DNA from 3 places in the Flintibacter sp. HCN-6482 genome. Region 3 is predicted to be linked to each of the others. Evidence: predicted binding sites of a transcription regulator. Region 3 holds the regulator's gene; each other region holds the start of a gene.

Region 1 (7,666 bases), on a different contig from region 3:
ACACCGGGCGGCGGGACGCCCTGTTCCAGACCTTTGACCAGACAGCGGCGGAGCTGCTGTTTCTAGGGGTCAACGGCGAGGAGTTATGGGCCCGCGTCCGGGCTCTGGAAGGAGGAGAGGAACCATGATAAAGGTAAACAACGTAGTCAAGACCTTCGAGGGCTTCCGGGCCCTGGACGGTCTGACCATGACGGCGGAGAAGGGCTCTATCTACGGCCTTGTGGGCCCCAACGGCGCCGGAAAATCCACCATCCTGCGCCACATCATTGGCGTCTACCGCCCCGATTCCGGCAGCGTCTTGGTTGACGGCCAGCCGGTCTATGAAAATCCCGCCGTAAAGGCCAAGATCGCCACCATTCCGGATGAGCTGTATTATTTCGCCTCCGCCTCCACCCGGGACATGATGCGGTTCTACCGGGGGATGTACCCCCAATTTGACGCCAAGCGATATGAGGCGCTGAAGGATGCCTTCCCCGAGGTGGATGAGAAGCAGCCCATTCGCCGCCTGTCCAAAGGGATGCAGAAGCAGTCCGCCTTCTGGCTGGCCCTGTGCTGCCAGCCGGAGGTACTGGTGCTGGATGAGCCGGTAGACGGGTTAGACCCGGTGATGCGCCGTCAGGTCTGGTCCCTGCTGATGGGTGACGTGGCCCAGCGGGGGACCACGGTGCTGGTGTCCTCCCACAACCTGCGGGAGCTGGAGGACGTGTGCGACCATGTGGGCATCCTGTCCCATGGCAAGGTACTTCTGGAGCGGTCCCTCACCGACCTTCAGGATAACGTGGTCAAGCTCCAGGTGGCCTTCCAGGACGGGCAGCTGCCCCAACTGCCCCAGGATATGAACGTCCTCCACACCACCCAGGTAGGTCGGGTGTTCACTCTGATTGTCCGGGGCAGCCCAGCGGACATCAAGACCAGGATGGCGGTGTATTCCCCCATTCTGATGGAGGCACTGCCCCTGTCCCTGGAGGAAATCTTTATCTATGAAATGGGAGGTGAGGACTATGGGGTCCGCGACATCGTGCTTTAATTCCACCCTCTACCGCAAAACTATGACCCGCTTCTGGCCCCTTTGGGCCCTGTATGGGGTGATTTGGGCCTTTCTGATCCCTCTGAACCTGCTCAATCAGTTTTTCTGGCTTCAGGAGCGATATCAGGGAGAGCTGGACCTTCAGTCCATGCTGACCTCCGCCGCCCTGGACATCCCCTATCTCCTGACTATGGGAGTGGCCCTCTCTCTGGTCTTTGGGGCGCTGGCCGCCATGGCCTCCTTCGGCTATCTATACCATAACCGGTCCGCCGCCATGATGCACGCGCTGCCCCTGCGGCGGGAGGCCCTGTTCACCACCCAGTATCTGGCCGGTCTGTCCTGCCTGCTGCTGCCCCATCTGGCGGTGGCTCTGGTGACGGCGGCCGCCGAACTGGCCTTTCTGCCTATGGAGTGCTGGGGAGAGGCGCTGGCCGCCCTGGCTGTCTGGCTGCTGGTTCAGAGCGGCACCGCTCTGTTTTTCTTCTCCTTTGCCGCCTTCTGCGCCATGTTTACCGGCCACATCCTGGCCCTGCCCGCCTTCTATGTCATTCTGAATTTTCTGGTCATGGTGATCTCCACCCTGCTGGCGGAGCTGATGAACCGCTTTTTCTACGGCTTCCCCGGCCGGGGCTGGGTGGGGGGCAGACTGGTAGAGTGGTGTACCCCCGTCTATCTGCTGTCCCAGGCCTGTAACTGGAATGTGGTCCAGACGGGGGAGAGCGGGGTCGCTGTGACTAGGGAGTGGGGTCTCGCCTCCCCCTCCACCGTGGCCATCTACGCCGTGGCCGGACTGGTTTTTGCCCTTTTAGCCCTGCTGGTCTACCGCCACCGTCATGTGGAATCCGCCGGGGATGTAGTGTCCATCCCCCTGGTCCGGCCTATTTTTAAATATGGGGTCTCCTTCTGCGCCGGACTGTGCTTTGGCACCTTTACCAGCACTTTTTTGGGCTGGCAGGCAGACGCCGTATTCCTCACCGCCTGTGTGCTGTTTTGGACCGTAGCGGGCTATTTTACCGCCGAGATGCTGCTAAAAAAATCCTTCCGGGTGCTAAACGCCTGGAAAGGCTGCGCGGCGGTGGCGGCCGCCATGGCTCTGTTATGCGCCGCCTGTGTCTATGATCTCTTTGGCGTGGAGAGCCGGATTCCCGATGCCGGCCAAGTCGCTTCCATCAATCTATCGGCAGACATGGGATACCCCATGGATATCAGCGGCTTCCATCTGTCCCAGATCACCGAGCCCGGCCAGATCCAGCAGGTCTTGGACCTCCACCAGGCCATCATCAATGAGAGGGACCGGAATGGAGCTGACAATTACAGCATATACGGTGATGACTACATCTTTTTCTATGTGACCTATACGCTGAAGGATGGGTCCACCCTGTCCCGTGAATATTCCAGCGTCCCCATCTTCCTGGATGAGTTGGACAAGGAGGGCTCTGTCACTCAGCTGGCCGACCAGTTGATCCAGAACCGCGGCCTGATCTCCATGGTGTATAATTTTGCCTCTTTCGAGGAACAGGGCCGGCTGGTGGAGGCCTATCTCACCGATGTCCGGATGCTGCCCAATTCCCTGTCCCCGGAGGGGGAAGATCGGAGCACCCTGTATCTGGACGGCGCCGCCGGGGAGGACCTGGAGGGCCTGTGGGAAGCGGTCAAGGCTGACTTTGCTGATGGGAGCATCGGCGTACGCTATCTCTTCAGCGACGAGGAGCGGTTGCGAAACACCTACCGCACCGACCTGCGTTTCCAATGGGAGCTGCCCCTTGAGGAGCAGCTCGGCCGCGGCGGCCAGTATGCCCCCGCCGCAGAGAGCAGTCCCGTCGGCCAGACTTATTCCTCCTCCCTCAGCATCACCCTGACGCCCAACGCCAGCCGAACACTGGAATGGCTTCGGACGTTCAGCGGCCTGGGCTCCCAGTATGAGCTGGTCCTCCACGATGAGGAAACGGCTGTCGGAAGCGTTTCTACCGGAGATACCTCTGTGGCGGCCCCCTACCAGGAGGCCGTCCTTGCGGACTGAAGCCTTCTTCCCTCCCCCGGCTTAAAATAGAGCCGGGGGATTTTGTTAAAAAATTCACTATATTACATAATTTTTGCCCTTCCGCTGATATAATTTTTGCGATTTTGTCAATCACAGGCAGGAAAGAGGCACCCTTGGACAGAAAAATTGATTGCTTTTTCCCCTTTCCTCCGATATAATCAGAACAAGAGCGGAAATCGTGGGCGTCCCTCTGGACGCCAAATAAATTTTGGAGGTAACAGAAGCTATGAAAGACATCTACGTTGTCAACTGCTGCCGCACCGCCATCGGCTCCTTCGGCGGCTCCCTGAAGGATATCCCCGCCGCTGATCTGGGCGCTACCGTCATCAAGGAGGCCCTGTCCCGCGCCGGCGTCAAGCCTGAGCAGGTGGACGAAGTCATGTTTGGCTGCATCCTCACCGCTGGCCTGGGCCAGAATGTGGCCCGTCAGGCTGCCATCAAGGCCGGTGTGCCCACCTCCGTCCCCGCCTACACCGTGGGCATGGTGTGCGGCTCCGGTATGAAGTCCGTCATCGAGGCCGCCCGTACCATCATGGCCGGCGACGCCGACATCATTGTGGCCGGCGGCACCGAGAATATGTCCGCCGCCCCCTACGCCCTGCCTGCCGAGCGCTGGGGCGCCCGCATGGGTGACAAGAAGGTGGTAGACACCATGATCAAGGATGGCCTGTGGGATGCCTTTAATAACTACCACATGGGTACCACCGCCGAGAACATCTGCGACGTGTGGGGCATCACTCGCCAGGAACTGGACGAGTTTGCCGCCTCCTCCCAGAACAAGGCTGAGGCCGCCATCAACTCCGGCCGCTTTGACGACGAGATCGTCCCCGTGATGGTCAAGCAGAAGAAGCAGATGGTGGAGTTTAAAGTGGACGAGTTCCCCCGCGCCGGCGTCACCGCCGAGGGTATCTCCAAGCTGAAGGGCGCCTTCCCTGTGGGGCCTGAATCCCCCGCCCCCGCCGTGGAGCACACCTTCGAGCCCACCGGCATCAAGGAGTCCGCTGACAAGGGCCAGCAGCGCGTCACCGCCGCCAACGCCTCCGGCATCAACGACGGCGCCGCCGCTATCATCCTGGCCTCCGGCGAGGCCGTGGAGAAGTACGGCCTGAAGCCCATGGCCAAGCTGGTCTCCTGGGGCCAGGGCGGCGTGGATCCCAAGATCATGGGCGTGGGCCCCGTGCCCGCCTCCCGTCAGGCCATGGCCAAGGCCGGCCTGAAAATCGAGGACATGGATTTGGTGGAGGCCAACGAGGCCTTTGCCGCCCAGTCCATCGCCGTGGCCCGCGAGCTGGGCTTCGACATGAGCAAGGTCAACGTCAACGGCGGCGCTATCGCTCTGGGTCACCCCGTGGGAGCCTCCGGCGCGCGCATTATTGTCACTCTGCTCCATGAGATGCAGAAGCGCGACGACGCCAAGAAGGGCCTTGCCACCCTGTGCATCGGCGGCGGCCAGGGCGTTGCCACCATCTTTGAGAAGTGCTGATTTTCTCTTCTCCCCTTTGGAAAAGCGGCCTGTGATTTTGGAAGGATCACAATATAGTATCGAGCGGAGCTCCGGGACATCCCCAGGGCTCCGCTCCTTTTGTCCTGTGAGTCTCCCCCCAAGAAAGCGGGAATTTCCGAGGTCCTTGGGCCTTTTCGTCTTTTTTACGAAAATTCTGGTGATAGATTGAAACAAGGGGAAAAATAAGGTACTCAAAGGCAGAGTGAAACAAATCGGTCAAAGGGTCCATCCAATGATCGAGGGAGGAAACAGATGAACAAGATATAGAAACAGCTTCTCTATTACTGCGGCATTTTTCTTGTTATTTTCCTGAGTCATGTGGCTTGCTCCGGCTTTCAGGAAAAGGCACAGAGCACCTATCAGCTTGTATACCTACTCCTTGACCTTGGGACCGGCATTGCCGCCTTTATCCTTGTATTGCTGCTGGTCCTGGGCCGGACGGCGCTGTGCTCCATACGGCCAGCGGAAAATTCCGTTGTCTGTAATGCGGTATGCTTCTTCGCGGCCGCGGGGTTTCTGTGGTGGCGGTTTTTCTATTTTGGGGAGGTAACCTTTATTTCCCTGCTGCTGCCTGTAAGCAAGCTGTTTCATGGGCTGATGACCCTGCTGCTGATGCGGAAAAAGAAAGTTCAGGGAAATGCTGACACAAGTATCCCCTCCCCATAAAAATCAAAAGGCAGGCCTGTAGTTGGAACAGGCCTGCCTTTTCTTTTTCTGCGGGGCCGCTGACGAAAGCCCCCGGACGCCTGCTCCAAGGCGTCCGGGGGCTTCCGTTGAAAAAGAGGATCAAAATGAAACGAACTGTCTCTTGCAGATTTTATGATAAGAGAAACTTATTAACAATTCCAACGCAAGTTGTTACATAAGTTTTAAATCTCTCCTGGATCCAAAAATTTTGCCCAAAAAGGGGGAAAGACCAGCGGTCAAACCGCCGGTCTTCCAAAAAAAATTGGAGGATAGAATGAAAAGATGCTCTTGCCTTGCGAGTATCAGTATACCCAAGGGTTATTACAAAAGTTATCCGCAGTTGTTACAAAACCTTTAAATCTTTTCAGCGCAGCGCCTCAAAAAACTTCTGAAGGACCGCTTCACACTCCTCCCGCAGGGGACCCCGATAGATGCGGGGATGGTGGTTGAAGCGTTCCTCGAACAGATTGAGAACCGAGCCGCAGCAGCCCGCCTTCTCATCTCCCGCTCCGTAGTAGATTCGGTCAATGCGGGCGTTGATGATCCCTCCGGCGCACATGGGGCATGGCTCCAACGTTACATAGAGGGTACAGCCGTGAAGACGCCAGCTTCCGGTCCTGGCGCATGCGTCCCGTATGGCCTCCAGCTCCGCGTGGGCGGTGGCGTCTCCCCGTTCCTCCCGCCGGTTGCGCCCCTCGCCAACGATTTCTCCGTCCCGAACAATAACACAGCCTACGGGCACATCCCCCTCTGCCTGGGCCTCCATCGCCAGCTCCAGAGCCCGGCGCATATACTGTTCATGATTCATCCTGAATCTCCCGCATGAACACCAGTCCCCCATTCACCTGTGCGCAAAACTGCCAGCCTGCCCGGCCCAGCGCATTCCACTGCTCCTCCGCTTCTCTCACCTTTTTCTTCTCGTCAAACCCCATAGATACCCTGATATCAGCTATTTTATATTCGTATTGCTTCATCCGTTTCACCCCTTTTCCCCAGTTTACACCAGGGGGGTGGTTTTCGCAACCGCTCTTTTCTTGGACTTCCTACCCCTCCTTCATGGCCAGCAGGGTGCGGGCCACGTTGTCCGCCCACAGGCGGGCCCCGGCCAGGGCCTCGGTGAGAGTATTTCCATGGCCTCCCACCTCCACCAGGAGGTAGCCGGGCGAGAGCTGCTGGTTATACCGGCTGTTGCGCAGGACGATGGGCCGGGCCAGGCTGGAGTACCCTGTGACCAGGTTTTTTTGCAGCTTGATTCCAAAGGCCAAATTGTCCCTCCAGCGGGGGTGGGCGGCGCCAGAGCCGTCGGTGCCCACCACCAGCATGACCTGGGCCACCTTCTCCCCGGCCTCCTCTGAAACCAGCTTATAGATCTCCCCCTCGTTTCCCACCAGGGCGTCCCGGTGGACATCCAGCACCACTTTGATGGTGGGATACTGCTTCAGCCACTGCTCCACCGCCGCCTTGGACCGGTCATAGGCCCCATTATAGGCCGGATAGTCATAGAGGTTGGTATCATGGACCACCTGAAGGCCGTGGGCCCGAAAAACCGTGGCCATCTCCTCCCCCACCCGGACCATGTTGTGGTTACAGTCGGTGGTCCGGTAGGGATCGCTCTCCTCATAGGACCTCCCGTCCGACTGGGAGTATGCCTCACTGCCATGGGTGTGCAGGATCAGGATCTGCGGTCCCTCTCCCAGTGGAACGTCCACCGTGCCCTCCCCCAGCACCGAGGCGTCCAGCCCCAGGTCGGTCCGGTCATAGACATAAACTCCCTGGTCGTGGAGGTACTTCCCCCCCTCTTTGCCCTTCGCCGTCATCTCCAGGATGCCCTCGTCCTCTGTGGGAGGCTTCAGGTCGGGTTCCCCCTGCTCCTCCTCATCCACCAATTCTTCCTTTGAGCCCAAATCCTCCATCGGGTCGGCCCCATCTCGGACTTCCGCTACCGCTTCCTCTCCGGCAGCCAGCAGGGCGCTGTGACTCAACAGCAGCCTGCCCCATCCGGTCAGCTCTGCGGAAGCGGTCTGCCGGGGCAGCTCCCCCAGCTGGCTGGACAACAGGGACACGGACAGGCCGGGCTCCTGCCCCAGCGCGGCCAGCCGTTCCTTTACCCCGGATAAATCGGCCATCAGGGACAGCCCCCAGCAGGCCACCAACACAAGCCCCAGGGCCACTCCACGGCGCAGGGCCCGTCCGATTTGATCTCTCTTATCCACATTACCACCCCTTATCCTCTGTATGGTTCGTATCAGGAAGATATGCGGGAGCCAGCTCCTATATGACTTTCTGCCCCCCTATTTCCTGGGCAGAAAAGACCTGGCTGGTATATGGGGCACTCCGATCTGGGTATATAGCGGCACACACCGCCTCCTGGCTCTCTGGGGAGGACCAAGAGACGGTGTATGTAGAA
Region 2 (7,666 bases), on a different contig from region 3:
CGGATCTGGGCGGCCAGCTCGGTTTCCTTGGCCTCCAGCTCCGCCAGACGGTCGGCGTTGGCCTTGACCTGGGCCTTGACCGCCTCCGCCTCCTCCAGCTTGGAGGGATCTTTTTTTGCCTGACCCATGAGCATACCCACTTGTTTGGACAGGGCGTTGCGGCTGGCGCGGAGCTCATTGGCCTCGCTAACGGCGGCCCGGTTCTCCTCGTCCAGGGCAATGACCTGATCAACCAAGGGCAGCTTGGCCTCCTGGAATTTCTTTTTGATATTTTCTTTGACGGCATCGGGGTTCTCGCGGACAAATCGAATATCTAACATTTTATACGTTCTCCTTTATTTAAGTGTAATGTTTCACGTGAAACGTTCCAGGGGGAAAGTCAGTTTGATAAGGAGTGACTTGGCGGGCTTTCCTGATCCAACGCCCATGTCTCTAAGTCACAAAACAGATTTCCCTGGCGCTCGGCCTCAGCTTGAGGGTAGAGCAAGTGCCCTAATAAAGAGCCTCGTAAATCTCCAGATAGCGGTCATAGGGAGAAAAACGGCCATTGTCAGTGGTGCTCTCCTTAGGGAGATAGTCTTTCAGCGGTGTCTGCCCATTTTCTGTGGCTTCCATCTCCTGAATTAACTCACGACAAAGGGAATAACGCCCCCGAACATAGGCCTCGTCAATCTGCCAGAAGTGGTCTAGGGCGCGGCAGGTTTCAGAGAGCACATGTTCCTGGTGGCTGATAACATCAGGCAGCACATCTAACTGGTCATTGGCATCCGCCAACTGTTCCTCCAGGTCCGCTACCTGCTCCTTCAACTTCGCATTCTCCTCGTACAGGGCATCCAACCGCTGAACGGCGGATGCGGACTGCTGAAGGCTGTCGATTTGCTCCTGGTTTTGCTCCAGATAACTCTGATATTGCCGCCGCTCCATCATGAAAGAGTACAGCAACAGCAAGAAGGCGGCGGCAAAGAGGATAGCTATATATTGGAATACCGACCGCTGGCGGCGCTGCCGCTGTCCCTTGGTCATGGGTTTGTCCCCACGTTTGGCGGGAGAGGGGGGGAGATCCTGTGAATCAGGCTGGGGGGCCTGTCCTACCTGCTGATCTTTTTCCTCATCCATTCCCACCACCTCCTTCCCGGTGGAGGCTCTGAAGCAGGGTCAAGAGAGCTTCCAGGTCCTGGTCATCATAGTACTCCAGCTCGATCCGGCCCTTTTTTCCTTTGTGGGCGATCTTCACCTTCCGGCCCAGCCGGCCGGATAGGTCCTTTTCCAGATCTCCCAGGTAGAGGGAGAGGTCGGGGCCGACGGCCTTCGGCTTTTCATTACGCTCCTTTTGAAGAGCCTTGACCAGCGCTTCGGTCTGGCGCACAGAGAGCTGACCCTCCGCTACCCGCTGGGCCGCCTCCTTCTGAATGGCGGCGGTGGGGGCGCCTAGAATGGCTCGGGCGTGCCCGGCGGAAAGAATGCCCTCCTCCAGAAGCGCCAGCACCTCATCCGGCAGAGCCAGCAGGCGCAGAGTGTTGGCGATGGCGGGTCGGGACTTGCCCATCTGTTGAGCTACCTGCTCCTGGGTCAGACCATATTCATCCATCAGGACCTGATAGCCTCGAGCCTCCTCGGCCGGATTCAGGTCCTCCCGTTGGAGGTTTTCAATCAGGCCCAGCTCCATGACCTTCCGGTCATCCGCCTCAATAATGACGGCGGGCACCTCGGCCAGCCCGGCGGCCTTGGCCGCCCGCCACCGGCGTTCACCGGCGATAATCTGATAGTAGCCGGAGGACAGCCGCCGAACCGTAAGGGGTTGAATAATGCCGTGGACTCGGATAGATTCAGTGAGATCGGCCAATGCCGCCTCGTCAAATCGCTTTCTAGGCTGGTTCAGTCCCGGCTCCACCTGGGAAATGGGCAGGGATACAGAGCCCTCGCCTTGGGGCTGGAGGTCCGGGTCGCCCAACAGGGCGTTAAGACCACGGCCCAGCCCCAGTTCTTTGGTTCGTTTTGCCATAATAAACTCCTTTTCCAGAGTAAAACATCGGGTGCGGAGAGGAACGATATTGATTCATAAGAGCCGGACGACCACACAGCAGAACCTCGAAAGCTCCGCTTTCCGTACTCTTTTATAAGGTTAGCGCTTGGATGCGATCTCATCCGCCAACAGGCGGTAGGCCTCCGCGCCACGAGAATAGGGATCATAGGCGGAGATAGGTCTGCCGTGGCTGGGTGCCTCGGAGAGGCGGACGTTCCGAGGGATAACGGTGGCGTATACCTGGCCAGGGAAGTGGCGCTTGACCTCCTCCGCTACCTGAAGGGAGAGGTTGGTACGGCTGTCGAACATGGTGAGCAGAACCCCCTCCAGAGAGAGGGCGGGATTCAATCCCCGCTTGACTAACCGCACTGTGGCCAAGAGGTCGCTAAGCCCCTCCAGGGCATAGTATTCGCATTGGACCGGGACCAACAGGGAGCCGGCGGCACACAGGGCGTTGACAGTAAGCAGCTCTAGAGAAGGGGGACAGTCGATAAATATATAGTCATAGTCCCCGGACAGGGCGTCCAGGGCGGTTTTCAACAGTCTCTCCCGGTTGTCGATGGCGATCATCTCAATGCCCGCTCCGGCCAGCGCCTTGTTAGAGGGGAGAACATCGCCATATCTGGTCCGGACCACTGCTTTGGCCGGCTCGGCCCCATTGATCAGCACATCGTAGATATTGGGAGAAGCGGTATTCTTATCTACACCCATGCCGGAGGTAGAGTTGGCCTGGGGATCGAAGTCGCATAGCAGCACCCGCTTGCCCAGGTCATGGAGGGCGGCGGACAAGTTGACAGCGGTGGTCGTCTTGCCTACTCCACCCTTTTGATTGACGACAGCGATGATCTTGGCCATGAGCGCCTCCTTAGCAGCGATGAAAATGCCCCCGAAGGGGCGGTACAGCATCTTATTATATCAATCGGGCACCGGGATTTCAACTGCTTTTCCGCTTTTTCTCTGTCCTTTCCCACAAAAAATGAGTGCCTAATGTTTCACGTGAAACATCAGGGCCATCTGGGCGCAAAAACCCCGTGGGCTCAGGATCAAAAGCCCACGGGGCAAAAAGGGGGGAGGGCGTCATGTGGCCCTTCGGGGAATGTGAATGGTAAGTAAAATCTCCTCGTCGGTGTCCTCTCTGCGGCAACAGGCGTTGACGCCGGCAGAGCGCATCAGATCCAGACTACGGCTGATGGTATTTAAAAACAGCCGGACATCCTTGACAATAAACGTGGGTTTCTTTTTAGGGCCGGAGGAGGGAGAGGAGAGCATGGCCTCCACCATACTCTCTGTCTGGGCCACGGTCAGGGAACGCTCGGTCACCTGCTGCGCCGCTTCCCGCTGCTGGGCCGGGTCCTCCAGACGGAGCAGGGCGCGAGCGTGACGCTCGGTGCATCCACCTTCCCGCAGGATTGTGAGGACCGCCGGGTCCAGCTTCAGCAGCCGGAGCTTATTGGCCACAGCGGACTGGCTCTTACCCAAACGCCGGGCGGCTTCATCCTGGGAGATGTGATAGGTGTCAATGAGTTTACGCAGGGCGAGAGCCTCCTCCCAAAAATCCAGGTCACGCCGCTGGAGATTCTCCACCAGGGCCAGCAGGGAGGAGGACTGACCGTCTGTCTGGATGGATAGGCAGGGCACTTCCCGCAGACCGGCTAGCTTGGCCGCACGCAGCCTCCGCTCGCCAGCCACCAGCTCCCAGCCGCCCTCCCGGCGGCGCACAGTAAGTGGCTGTAAAATACCCATAGACTGGATGGAGTCAGCCAGTTCCTCTAGTTCGCGTTGGGAAAACAACGTGCGGGGCTGGTCAGGATTGGGAAGGATTGAGTCCACAGGGAGGAATAGGACACGCCCGCTGTCGAATATACCTTTTTTGGGCAGCAGCCGCATGATAGGTACCGCCTTTCTGTCAAGTTCTCACACCCATATTCTACCAAAATATGGTAAATAATAGGTCGAAAACACAGAGGGGCAGAAAAAAATCCGTAAAAATTTCAGAGGGAGGGTCAAAGGCTGACTGAATAGATAAAAAATGAATGATTGATATGGGAAACTTGCACAATTATAAAAGGAGAGGAAGAGAATACCTTGTAAATTCAAAGCGAGGTGTATATAATGAAAGCAGAACAAAAAGTGCTGTAAAAAGCGGGGATGAGGGAAATAAGAGGAAGGAGAGAGGGAGAGGGCCGGGTCCAATGCCGTTGTATGTATGATTACGGCCGTTTTATTTCTGGAAAATCCTTGCGAAAGTATAAGGGAAGATAGGGAAGGAGAAGGAGAATTATGAAAACAAAAAAACTGCCTCTTGCCTTTTGGATCTTTGTCGGCTTAGTGGCTGGTATTGCCGCGGGCCTGATACTGATGGCGGTCCCTGACGGAGGGCAGATCGCCATTGGCTATATCAAGCCCTGGGGCGACATCTTTTTGAACCTGCTGAAATTTATTGTAGTGCCTATCGTCCTGTTTTCTATCGCTGCCGGAGTCATCTCGATGCAGGACATCAGCCGCGTGGGTTCGGTAGGTGGCAAGACAGTGGTATATTATATGTGTACCACAGCCTTTGCGGTGGTGCTGGCCCTAACGCTGGCCAGCGTGGCGAAGGGGGCCGGCCTCTTTACGACCTTGGAGACCAGCGGCCTGAGCTATGAACCCCCAGCGGGAAAAAGCATTATGTCGGTCATTGTGGATATTTTCCCCGCCAACCCAATCACGCCGCTGGCCAATGCCTCTATGCTTCAGGTCATCGTCATTTCTTTGCTGTTGGGCTTCGGTATCCTGCTGGCCGGAGAGAAGGGGCTGGTGGCCGCCCAGATTGTGGACAGTTTCAATGAGGTGTCCATGAAGATTATGGACCTGATTATCAAGTTGTCTCCCATTGGTGTCGCCTGCCTGATCTGTCCGGTCATCGTGGAAAACGGCCCGGAGATCCTAGCATCCCTAGTGGCGGTGCTGCTGGTGGCCTATGTGGGGTATATCCTCCATGCCGTCCTGGTCTATTCCCTAACCGTGGGCACCTTGGGCGGAGTGTCCCCTCTCAAATTCTTTGCTTACATGGCCCCGGCTATGATGATGGCCTTTTCCTCCGCGTCTTCAGTAGGGACGCTGCCCTTTACGCTGGAGTGTTCCGAGCGGCTGGGTGCCCGGCGTGAGGTGGCCTCCTTTGTCCTGCCCCTGGGGGCCACCATCAATATGGACGGTACCGCCATCTACCAGGGCGTCTGTGCCATCTTTATCGCCACGGCCTTCGGCATTGATTTGAGCCTGGGACAAATGGTCACCATAGTGCTCACCGCTACCCTCGCCTCTATCGGTACCGCCGGCGTACCAGGGGCGGGCATGGTCATGCTGGCCATGGTTCTTCAGAGCGTCAATATCCCCATCGAAGGTATCGCTCTGGTGGCCGGGATCGACCGGATCTTCGATATGGGCCGTACTACAGTGAACATCACTGGCGATGCCGCTTGTGCGGTCATCGTGTCCAAGATGGAGGACCGTAAGACTGCCAAGACGCAGGGCGTGGTCCGCTGATTTTTTCCGCGTTGTGCCTGGAGAGGCGGTGAGGGCCGCCCGATCCACAAAGCTGGCGCGCCAATGGAACAATAAGAGGGAGCCCCTCCTTTGGGAGAGGCTCCCTCTTACTTTTTAAACAAGCCAGAAAAAATTTGATTTTTATTTAAATAATAATTATGTTATTTTATAATATAATTAAGCAACAAAAATATTTATTTAGAAAAAACTTATTTAATTATATAGACAAATTAGAAAAGAGATATATAATGAAAGCTATACTAAATATATATTTTTTAGTATTTATTGAAAAGTAAAATGGAGGATGATGTAAAATGGGTATTCCAGTTGGGATCAATGGATTCGGACGGATTGGAAGGGTTGTACTCCGAATCATCTTGGAGCGAGGGGACGACTTTGACCTGTGCGGCATCAATTTGCGTAAGGCTGACCTGGACTACATGGAGTACATGGTGAAGTATGATTCAGTGTTTCACACCTTTCAGGGGACGGTGGAGCATGATGGCCGCGACCTGATTGTAAACGGACGCAGGATCCGGGTATTCAGTCAGAGCGACGCGGGGCAGATCCCATGGAGCGAGTGCGGCGCACAGTACATCGTAGAATCCACCGGGGCCTTTAACTCCCAAGAGCTGGCCTCCCTCCATTTTCAGGGCGGGGCAAAAAAAGTGGTCATTACCGCTCCGGCCAAAGATGAAATGACGCCCACCTTTGTCATGGGCGTCAACCACTGGAATTATAGCGCGGATATGGATGTAGTATCCAACGCCTCCTGCACGACAAATTGTCTGGCGCCTCTGACTAAGGTCATCCAGGACAATTTTGGGATAGAGCAGGCCCTTATGTCCACCATCCATGCCTCTACAGCCAAGCAGAAGGCGGTAGACGCCAGAGCGGGGCGTGATTGGAGGACAGGCCGCTCTGTCATTGGCAACATCATTCCCTCCACGACCGGGGCGGCCAAGGCGGTGGGCCTGGTCATTCCGGAGCTGAAGGGCAAAATGACCGGGATGTCCTTCCGTGTCCCGACCAATGATGTATCCGTGGTGGACCTGACCGCCCGCCTGGTGACACCCACCACCTATGAGGATATATGCCATGCTGTCCATGTGGCCGCCCAGGGCCCCATGAAGGGAATCCTATCCTATACCAGAGATCAGATCGTGTCCTCCGATATCATTGGCAATCCCCACACCTCCATTTTGGACGAAACCGCGGGTATCATGCTGGATGACCGCTTTGTCAAGCTGATCGCTTGGTATGATAACGAGTGGGGGTACTCCAATAAAGTGCTGGACCTGATTTCCCATATGTACCGCGTGGACCGTTCCTAAAAGGAGAGCCGTCTGCCGGGAAACCAGCAGGCGGCTCTTTTTTGTTTTACTCGTCAGCGGTCGTTCTGGTACGCCAGGCAATCTCAGATTCCAAGTCGCTTTTCAGCTTGTTGTTCTCCGCCACCAGATCGTCGTAGTGCCGGCTTTGGACATAGTATTTGACAAACTCAAAAGTGGCCTCCTGGAATTCCTCCTCGCTATAAGAGGGGAGGAGGGAGCCGTTGACTCGCTTCAGGCCCTGGACGGAAATGAGGACCAGACGGCGGTTCTTTTCAGACAGGCGGGCCAGCTTCAGGGTGTCAGGAATCTCCAGACCCAGGCCGTAGGCCTCGTTCACCAGTTCCAGCAGCCGGCGCTGTTCCGGCTTGGCCGATACGATGACCCCGTATTTTTGGAATAGGTCCTTTAGATAATCTACCGATACCAGTTCTCTGGTAATGGTCCCTTTGCCAATGCCGGAGAACATTGTATTTGACAGGGAAAAGCTGACATAAACCTCATTTCCAGTTTTCGGATAACCCATGGACGTTTCCTCCTATACTTTAAATAAAATAGACTGGGGTGAAAGGGGCTGTGTATAGTTTTATTATAGTTCAGGTTGCATTAAATATCAAGAAGATTTTAAAAAAAATTGTGCAGGATTACCGACTGAAAAAAGATGCTGCACTTGGTTATGTCGGCTGAAACTTTGTCAGCCTGTATTTCAAGCGGTACCGTATTGCCCCGTTTTCTCCTGTGGAACGGGACAGTCGGGGCAAAAGAAGGCGTGGTTGGTGAAAAAGGA
Region 3 (7,666 bases):
GATAGAGCCCATGATAGTCAGGGTAATGGTAAAGCCGATGCCCATGCCGATACCGTCCAGAGCGGAGTCCACGATGCCGTTCTTGGAGGCGAACATCTCGGCACGACCCAGGATGATGCAGTTGACCACGATCAGGGGCAGATACACACCCAGCGCCTTATCCAAATCGGGCACGAATGCCTTGACCAACATCTGCACCACAGACACGAAACCGGCGATAACAGTAATATAGCAGGGGATACGGACCTGGTCAGGGATGACCTTCCGCAGAGCGGAAATAACCACGTTGGAGCACAGCAGCACAAAGGTAGCCGCCAGACCCATACCGATGCCATTGGAGGCCATAGTAGAGGTGGCCAAAGTGGGGCAGGTACCCAAGACCAACCGGAGAACAGGGTTCTCATTCAAAAAACCGTTGGTTAAAATATGAAGTTTATTATTACTACTCATCTTGACTCACCGCCTTTCAAGGAATCTGGTTATAGGCGTCGATGGCGGAGTTCACAGCGTTGTTCACCGCACGACTGGAAATAGTGGCGCCGGAATAGGCGTCCACATCGGTACCCAGGACCAGGGCCTGAGTGGCAGGCAGGCCGCTGTAATTGGCCTGATACTCGCTGTTTTCCGTCACATTGCTGCCGATGCCCTTGGTCTCGGCGGCTTCGGTGACCTTGATCTGCTTGATGGTGTCATCGGGATTGAAGGCCACCATGACAGTGACCGTCCCACCGTAGCCCTTGGCAGAGCAAGTAATCACAGTGCCCACTCCATTATCCGCGGTGTAGATGTCAGACACGTTCTCCACCGCGACACCCTCCACCTTGGTGAAGTTATCCGCGTCAGGCAGCAGCTCCTTCCTGGCCTGCTCCTGTGCCACACGGATGGCCTCGTCAATGATGGGCTTTGTTACCTTGTTCGTAGCGGCCAGAGCCCCGGTGACGATGATACAGATGACCACCAGCACCACGATGGGCTTAAATACGCGATTCCAGTTGCTCATTTCGCGGCACCTCCCTTTTTCACCTTGGCGATACCCAGCTTATCCTGACGGGTGTTGACCTCGATATAGGGGACCAGCAGATTCATCAGCAGAATGGCGAAGGACACGCCCTCATTCATCGTACCCAGGAAGCGGATCGCGCAGGTGATGATGCCCAGGCCCAGGCCGAAGATTATCTTGCCCTTGTTGGTGGTAGGGGAAGTGACATAGTCAGTGGCCATAAAGAAGGCGCCCAGCATCAGGCCGCCAGAGAGCAGCTGCACGATGGGGTCCCGGCCAGCGACCAGGGACAGGACGGCCACAGTGGCCAGATAAGTAACCGGGATGACCGGGCTAATGACCTTGGTAGCGATTAGATAGATGCCGCCGATCAGAATCGTGATGGCGCAGGTCTCGCCCAGGACGCCGCCGTGATTGCCCAGCAGCAAAGTCACATACTCACTGGAGCCCAGCTGGTCAAAAACGGCCAGCGGAGTAGCGGAGGCCAGAGCGTCAATCCCATTCTCAGGCTTGGGGTAGCTGGCCATACGGCTGGCAAAGCCAACCGCAAGAGCGATACGGGCCACAATGGCGGGATTGGCGAAGTTGTAGCCCATGCCGCCGAAGAGCTGCTTCACGATAACGATGGCGATAAAGGCACCCACGATAGCCATCCACCAAGGCAGGCTGGCGGGCAGGTTAAAGGCCAGCAGGAGGCCAGTCACGACGGCGGAGAAATCAGCGATGGGTACCTCACGGCCCACCATCTTGCAGTAGCCCCACTCAAAGAAAACACAGGCGGCTACGGTGATAGCGGTAAGGATAAGGGAATTAATTCCAAAAATAAACACAGAAGCGATCAGCGTGGGCACCAGGGCAATACAGACCCGCTGCATGATCTTCTGGGTGGAGTCCGCGCTGGTGATATGGGGCGCGGCGGTGACAATCAGTTTGTTGGCCATCACTTCTTACCTCCATTCTTCATCATGATCTTGGCCAGGGCGATGGAGGGTGCCAGAGGCCGCTTTGCGGGGCAGACAAAGGAACAAGTGCCGCAGCTCATGCACAGGTCGGCGTTGAGCTGCTGGAGCAGTTCCACGTTGCCGTCGTTATAGGCCTGGACGATCTCCTTGGCGGACAGGCCCAGAGGGCAGGCGTTGGTACACCGGCCACAGTGGATGCAGTTTGTGGCCTTGGGGATGTGGGCCCACTTCTTGGAGAAGGCCAGAACAGCGTTGTTGTTTTTCAGGACCGGCTGGGACAGATCAGCGATGCAGTTGCCCATCATAGGGCCACCATAGAGCACCTTGCCGGGCTCGTCGGTAAAGCCGCCGCAGAAATCCAGCAGCTCCTGGACAGGAGTGCCGATGATGACCTCGACGTTCTTGGGCTCTTTGACGATGTCGCCGTCCACCGTGAGGCGCTTGGTGACCAGAGGCATGCCGGTCTCCAGATACTTGCCCACAAAGGCCACAGAGGTAACGTTCATGACGATAACCCCCACGTCAGAGGGCAGGCCGGGGAAGGGAACTTCCCGTCCGGTGCAATTCTCAATCAGGACTTTCTCAGCGCCCTGGGGATAGCGGCAGGGCAGCTCCTTGACCTCGACACCGGGCATATCAATGGCATCCTTCATCTTAGCGATTGCCTGGGGCTTATTGCCCTCGATGCCGATGATGCACTTTTTGATATCCAGATACTTCATGACTGCCTTGATACCGCCCAGGATGAAGTGGGTGTCCTCGATCAGGCAGCGGTTGTCAGAAGTGATGTACGGCTCACACTCAGCGCCATTGATCACCAGAGTGTCGATCTCATCCAGATTCTTAGGCGCCAGCTTGACCGCAGTGGGGAAGCCGGCTCCGCCCAGTCCAACCAGGCCACTGGCCCGGATGGCGTCCTGGAAAGACTTTAGGTCTGTCACCACCGGGGGCGCCACGGCGGGGTCCACCTTCTGCTCCCCGTCTGGAATGATGACCACGGCGGTCTGGGCCGCGCCATTGGGAGCGGTAATGGTGACGATGCTGTCCACGGTGCCGGATACGCCGGAGTGGATGTCGCTGGACACGAAGCCTCCGGCCTTGCCTACCACGGTACCTACATACACCTGATCGCCCTTGGCCACGGCGGGGGCAGCCGGAGCGCCAATGTGCTGTCCCATGGACAGAACGATCTTAGACGGCAGCGGCATCACTACCGTTTCAAGGTTGGAAGTCCTTTTTTCATGAGGGACTCCCGCACCTTGCGCGGAACGTTTGAGAAATTTACTCATTCAGATTTCGACCTCCCTATACTGCAATCGCTGGAACTGTGGAGCCTGGACACGCATTTTATACGGTCCCCCTCTTCCCTCCTGACAGGAACTGGAAACCACTGGGGGACCCCGCCCCTCTATCATACCCATGCCCCGCGGCGTCCGAGTTCAGCGGACGCACGACAAAACCCGCCGGACCCCGTTTCTCCTGTAAAACAAGTCCGTCGGTTCTGCTTGCGGGCTTTATCATACACCTTTTATGGAAAAATTGCAAGATTGATTTCGAAAAAAACGACCTGTTTCCCGAGCATTCTTCCCCCTCTCCCAAAGGATTTCACCCCACCGGCATTTCCTTCTCTTCCATAGCCGCACCCCAGGCACAGGCTTGTCCGCGTTGACCATAAAAAAGGCGCGGGCCCTCTCAGGTCCGCGCCTCCCGATCAATCTGGATCGCCTGGTCAGCAGCCACAGCCGCAGCCGTTGTTATTGTTACAGCCACAGCCATTGTTGCAGCCACAGCTATTGCCCCAGCCGCCGCAGCAGAACAGGATGATGATCAGAATGATGATCCACAGGCAGCCTCCGCCGCCCCAACCGTTATTGCAGCACCCCATTTGAAGTACCTCCTGATATGAAGTTCTGAGAGGGGCTGTTTGCCGCTCTCAATCTCATCATATGCGGAGGGGGCGGATGGGTTCTGCCTATGTCAGATAATTTTTTCCGCGAAGGCACGCAGCATCGTGGCCACTTCAGCCCGGTTAGCGCTCTTTTGTGGACTGAGCGTCAGGCTGTCGGCAGAAGAACTGCTGATGATTCCCTCCGCCACAGCCCAGGACAGGGCATTATGAGCCCAGTCGCTGGCCTGCCCCAGGTCCTGATACCCGGACAGGTCGGCCCCCTCAGCCGCTTCCAGCCCAAGGTAACTCGTGGTGAAGCTGTACAGCAGCGCCGCCACCTGCTGGCGGGTCACTTGCTGCTCCGGGCTGAAGGTGTCTGCTCCTGTTCCAGCTGTAATTCCCTGCTCCGCGCCCCACTTCACATAAGGGGCATACCAGGCACTCTCCGGCACGTCGGCAAAGGTGACACTGGCGCGCTCCAGTTCCTCTTTCGGCGCTCCAGCCATCTGGTAGAGCACCGTCATCAGCATAGCTCGGTTCATAGCTGAACTCGGTCCAAAGTGGTGCTCGTCCATCCCAGAAAACAGTGTGTTTCGGTACACATAATCTACGGGAGCGTAGTACCAATCCGTCTGGCACACATCATAGAAGGGCGTCGGATCCTCTCTGCCGTCTTCCAGGGCATAGACGCCCTGGAGCCCCAACTGGGCCGCCCCGGACAGGACCGTTACACTGGCCACAGTATTCTCTCCCACCAGGTAGCGGTGTCCGGAGGTCAGGCGGGCCCCGGAGGCCAGCTCTATTCCGTCTGTCACATCTATGAAAGCCCCGTCGTGAGAAACGGAGGCGGCTCCGTTCATCAACATGACTCCAGCCCCAGTGGTCAGTGTCATCTCATCGCCATCCGACCAATCTCTGGCCTGGAGCGTGGCGCTGTATGCGCCGCTCTCTTCGCCGGCCAGTTGCGCCAGATAGCCCTGATGCAGGTTATCGAGGCCTTTTTTGCTCTCCTCGTAAGTGCCCTGTAAGGCTTTTTCCGCAGCTTCGTTTCCAGTAGACACAGCCTTTGGCACAAAAGTCCCGGTCAGATAGCTGAGGCTGATCAGGCTGTCGCCCCCCGAAAGGGCATAAGCGCCGCAGGCCAGCATACCCAGCAGCATCACACCGCACAGCAGGCCGATCACAGGCCTTCTCATTGTGGCTCCCCCTTCTTCTCTTCCTCCCGATCCTCCCGCTGGGTAATCATGTAGCTCAGAGCCAAAAGGCTGTCAGAAAAATGGACCGATTCCACCACCACATCATCCCGAACACAGGATATCTCATAGTTTGTAAAATTCCAGATGCCGCGAACTCCGGCGGCCACCAGCCGGTCCCCCATCTCCTGGGCAGCGGCGATGGGCACTGTCAGCAGGCCTACGCTCACTTGGTTTTCCCCCAAAAAGGCCTCCAGGGAATCCGCATGATAGACAGGCACCCCAGCGATTCTGGTCCCCACCACCCGCTCATTTACGTCAAAAGCGGCCAAAAGCTGAAAGCCGTTACTGGAAAATTTAAAATTTTCTATGATAGCCCGGCCTAGGTTGCCGGTCCCCAGCACCACAATGGTATGGCCCTGATTAATGCCCAAAATATCACCGATCTCCTCTTTCAGGCTGTCCACCTTATATCCATAGCCCTGCTGCCCAAAACCACCGAAGCAGAACAAATCTTGGCGGATTTGAGAAGCGGTCAGTCCCATGGATTTCCCTAAGGCATTGGAGGATATCCGGACAACGCCGGACTCCTGAAGCTCTGAGAGCTGTCGGTAGTATCTGGGCAGGCGGCGTATCACCGCCGTTGATACTCGGGTATTTCGTTTCATAGCTTTCGCCTCATCTGCACAACCTCCCCTATACAGCGGAGGCCACTGGATATGATGTTTTTATATAGTTTACCTGATTGCCCCCCCTTGTGTCAAATCCTTTTACGACTCAAAAGACCCAGGGACGATTCGTCGTCCCTGGGCCTTTTATTGGCAGAAAGCCTGCCAGATTCAGTTCCAAAAATCAGTTTTTTCCTTCAGGCCGATGCTGGAGGCTTTGAATACAGGGTTCTTGCCCGCCCTGCGCTGTTCCATGTAGTCCTGAAGGGCCCGCATAGCTGTACGGCCCAAAATGACAATGACCGGCAGGTTGATGATGGCCATAATGCCCATGAGCACATCGGCCAGGTCCCAGACCAAGCCAAAGGACAACTGGGCCCCTACAAAAACCAGCCCGCAAGCGATAAGCCGGAACACAGTCATCGGCACGCTTCCCAGCTTGCGGTTAGCGATGTAGTTCAAACAGCCCTCACAGTAGAACAAGTTGCCCAGCAGGGTAGTGAAAGCGAAGAGCAGCAGCGCAAAGGTGATAAAGTAGGGGCCTACCGCGCCGAAGGTAGTAGCCAGAGACGCCTGGACCAGGGGCGCACCCTCCAGTCCGCCCTTGATATCGATGCCGGTACACAGGCACATCATGGCCGTGGCGGTACAGACCAGGATGGTGTCAATAAAGACGGACAGCATCTGGACCAATCCCTGCTTGACGGGGTGGGATACGTCAGCGGCCGCGGCGGCGTTGGGGGCGGAACCCACACCGGCCTCGTTGGAGTACAGGCCACGCTTAATGCCCTGCATGATGGCCGAGGAACCAAAGCCCACGGCACCGCCGAACATGGCTCCGAAATCAAATGCCTCGCTGAAAATGCGGCCCAGGACACTGGGGATCATATTCAGATTCATCACCATGACCACCAGGGCCATCAGGATATACAACACACCCATGACAGGGACCAAAACGCCGGTAACCTTGACGATCCGCTTGCCGCCGCCCAGTACACAGATGGCCACCAGGATGGCCAGGATCACGCCGCCCACCACGGCCACAACGCTGTACTCTTTGCCGCCCAGGGTAAAGGTGCCGGCACTGGCGTAGAAGTCATAGCTGGTAAAGCTGCTAATCAGGTTGTAGGAGGCCAGCATATTGAAACCACCGGCATAGGTGGCGATGAGGGCGATGGCGAAGACAACGCCCAGCACCCGGCTCTTAAGAGCCGCCTGAATGTAGTAGGACGGACCACCATAGCTGCCGCCCTCCGGGTCCTTTTTCTTATAGATCTGGGCCAGCGTGCTCTCTACAAAGGCAGTCGCGCCTCCCACAATGGCGATCAGCCACATCCAGAACACGGCGCCATAGCCGCCGATGGCGATGGCATTGGCCACACCTACAATATTTCCGGTACCCACGCGGCTGGCTGTGGATACCATCAGCGCCTCAAATGCGGAAACCGAGTGCTGATCCCCCGTCTTTTCTCCTACCACGCGAATCGACTCCGGCAGCAGGCGCAGCTGGACAAACTTGCTCCGGAAGGTGAAGTACAGGCCTACGCCCAGCAGCATGACGATCAACAGGTAACTGTACATGAAACCGCTGATCTGACTGATTAAGCCCGCGAACGCATCATACATAACGACATCTCCCTTTCTCTCTTCCTGTCATAATTTGCGCGAAGCAGAACATATCCCAGGAAATCAAAGTCTTCCGCCCCTCAGATCTCCTGGGATATTTCTCGGCCTTACTATACCACATCTCTCCGACTTTTACCAGAGGTTTTTCACAATTTATAAAAATGGTCAACGATAAGCAGCCAGCTTCTGTACAGTTTGCCCTCACATCATGCGGACGATCTCCTTCTTCAGCCGGGCGATGATCCGCTTCTCCAGCCGTGAGATATAGGACTGTGAGATGCCCAGCTGGTCCGCCACCTCCTTCTGTGTCCGCTCTGGGCGGCCGTCCA

The links. The regulator Rex, encoded in region 3, represses fermentation and respiration genes when NADH is low (regulators of the CRP and FNR family bind a similar motif). The targets are predictions, from matches to a motif close to ATTGTTAANNNNTTAACAAT.
Region 1: the regulator Rex is predicted to act here: its motif matches at 3,089-3,108, upstream of WKS99_RS09940 (acetyl-CoA C-acetyltransferase).
Region 2: the regulator Rex is predicted to act here: its motif matches at 5,686-5,705, upstream of gap (type I glyceraldehyde-3-phosphate dehydrogenase).

The regions. Positions count from the first base shown of each region.
Region 1 is NZ_JBBKBK010000003.1:69,171-76,836, forward strand. It holds gene WKS99_RS09925 (GntR family transcriptional regulator) at 1-128, shown strand, start outside; gene WKS99_RS09930 (ABC transporter ATP-binding protein) at 125-1,027, shown strand; gene WKS99_RS09935 (hypothetical protein) at 1,002-3,047, shown strand; gene WKS99_RS09940 (acetyl-CoA C-acetyltransferase) at 3,295-4,551, shown strand; gene WKS99_RS09945 (hypothetical protein) at 4,945-5,163, opposite strand; gene tadA (tRNA adenosine(34) deaminase TadA) at 5,624-6,067, opposite strand; gene WKS99_RS09955 (hypothetical protein) at 6,057-6,233, opposite strand; gene spoIIP (stage II sporulation protein P) at 6,303-7,472, opposite strand.
Region 2 is NZ_JBBKBK010000003.1:86,952-94,617, reverse strand. It holds gene serS (serine--tRNA ligase) at 1-320, opposite strand, end outside; gene WKS99_RS10035 (hypothetical protein) at 493-1,116, opposite strand; gene WKS99_RS10030 (ParB/RepB/Spo0J family partition protein) at 1,109-2,002, opposite strand; gene WKS99_RS10025 (ParA family protein) at 2,123-2,878, opposite strand; gene WKS99_RS10020 (ParB/RepB/Spo0J family partition protein) at 3,101-3,910, opposite strand; gene WKS99_RS10015 (dicarboxylate/amino acid:cation symporter) at 4,304-5,548, shown strand; gene gap (type I glyceraldehyde-3-phosphate dehydrogenase) at 5,863-6,882, shown strand; gene WKS99_RS10005 (hypothetical protein) at 6,929-7,405, opposite strand.
Region 3 is NZ_JBBKBK010000002.1:783,630-791,295, forward strand. It holds gene rsxE (electron transport complex subunit RsxE) at 1-450, opposite strand, end outside; gene WKS99_RS08875 (FMN-binding protein) at 467-1,000, opposite strand; gene WKS99_RS08880 (RnfABCDGE type electron transport complex subunit D) at 997-1,941, opposite strand; gene rsxC (electron transport complex subunit RsxC) at 1,941-3,251, opposite strand; gene WKS99_RS08890 (hypothetical protein) at 3,692-3,847, opposite strand; gene WKS99_RS08895 (S-layer homology domain-containing protein) at 3,940-5,046, opposite strand; gene WKS99_RS08900 (redox-sensing transcriptional repressor Rex) at 5,043-5,711, opposite strand; gene WKS99_RS08905 (alanine/glycine:cation symporter family protein) at 5,883-7,337, opposite strand; gene sigE (RNA polymerase sporulation sigma factor SigE) at 7,539-7,666, opposite strand, start outside.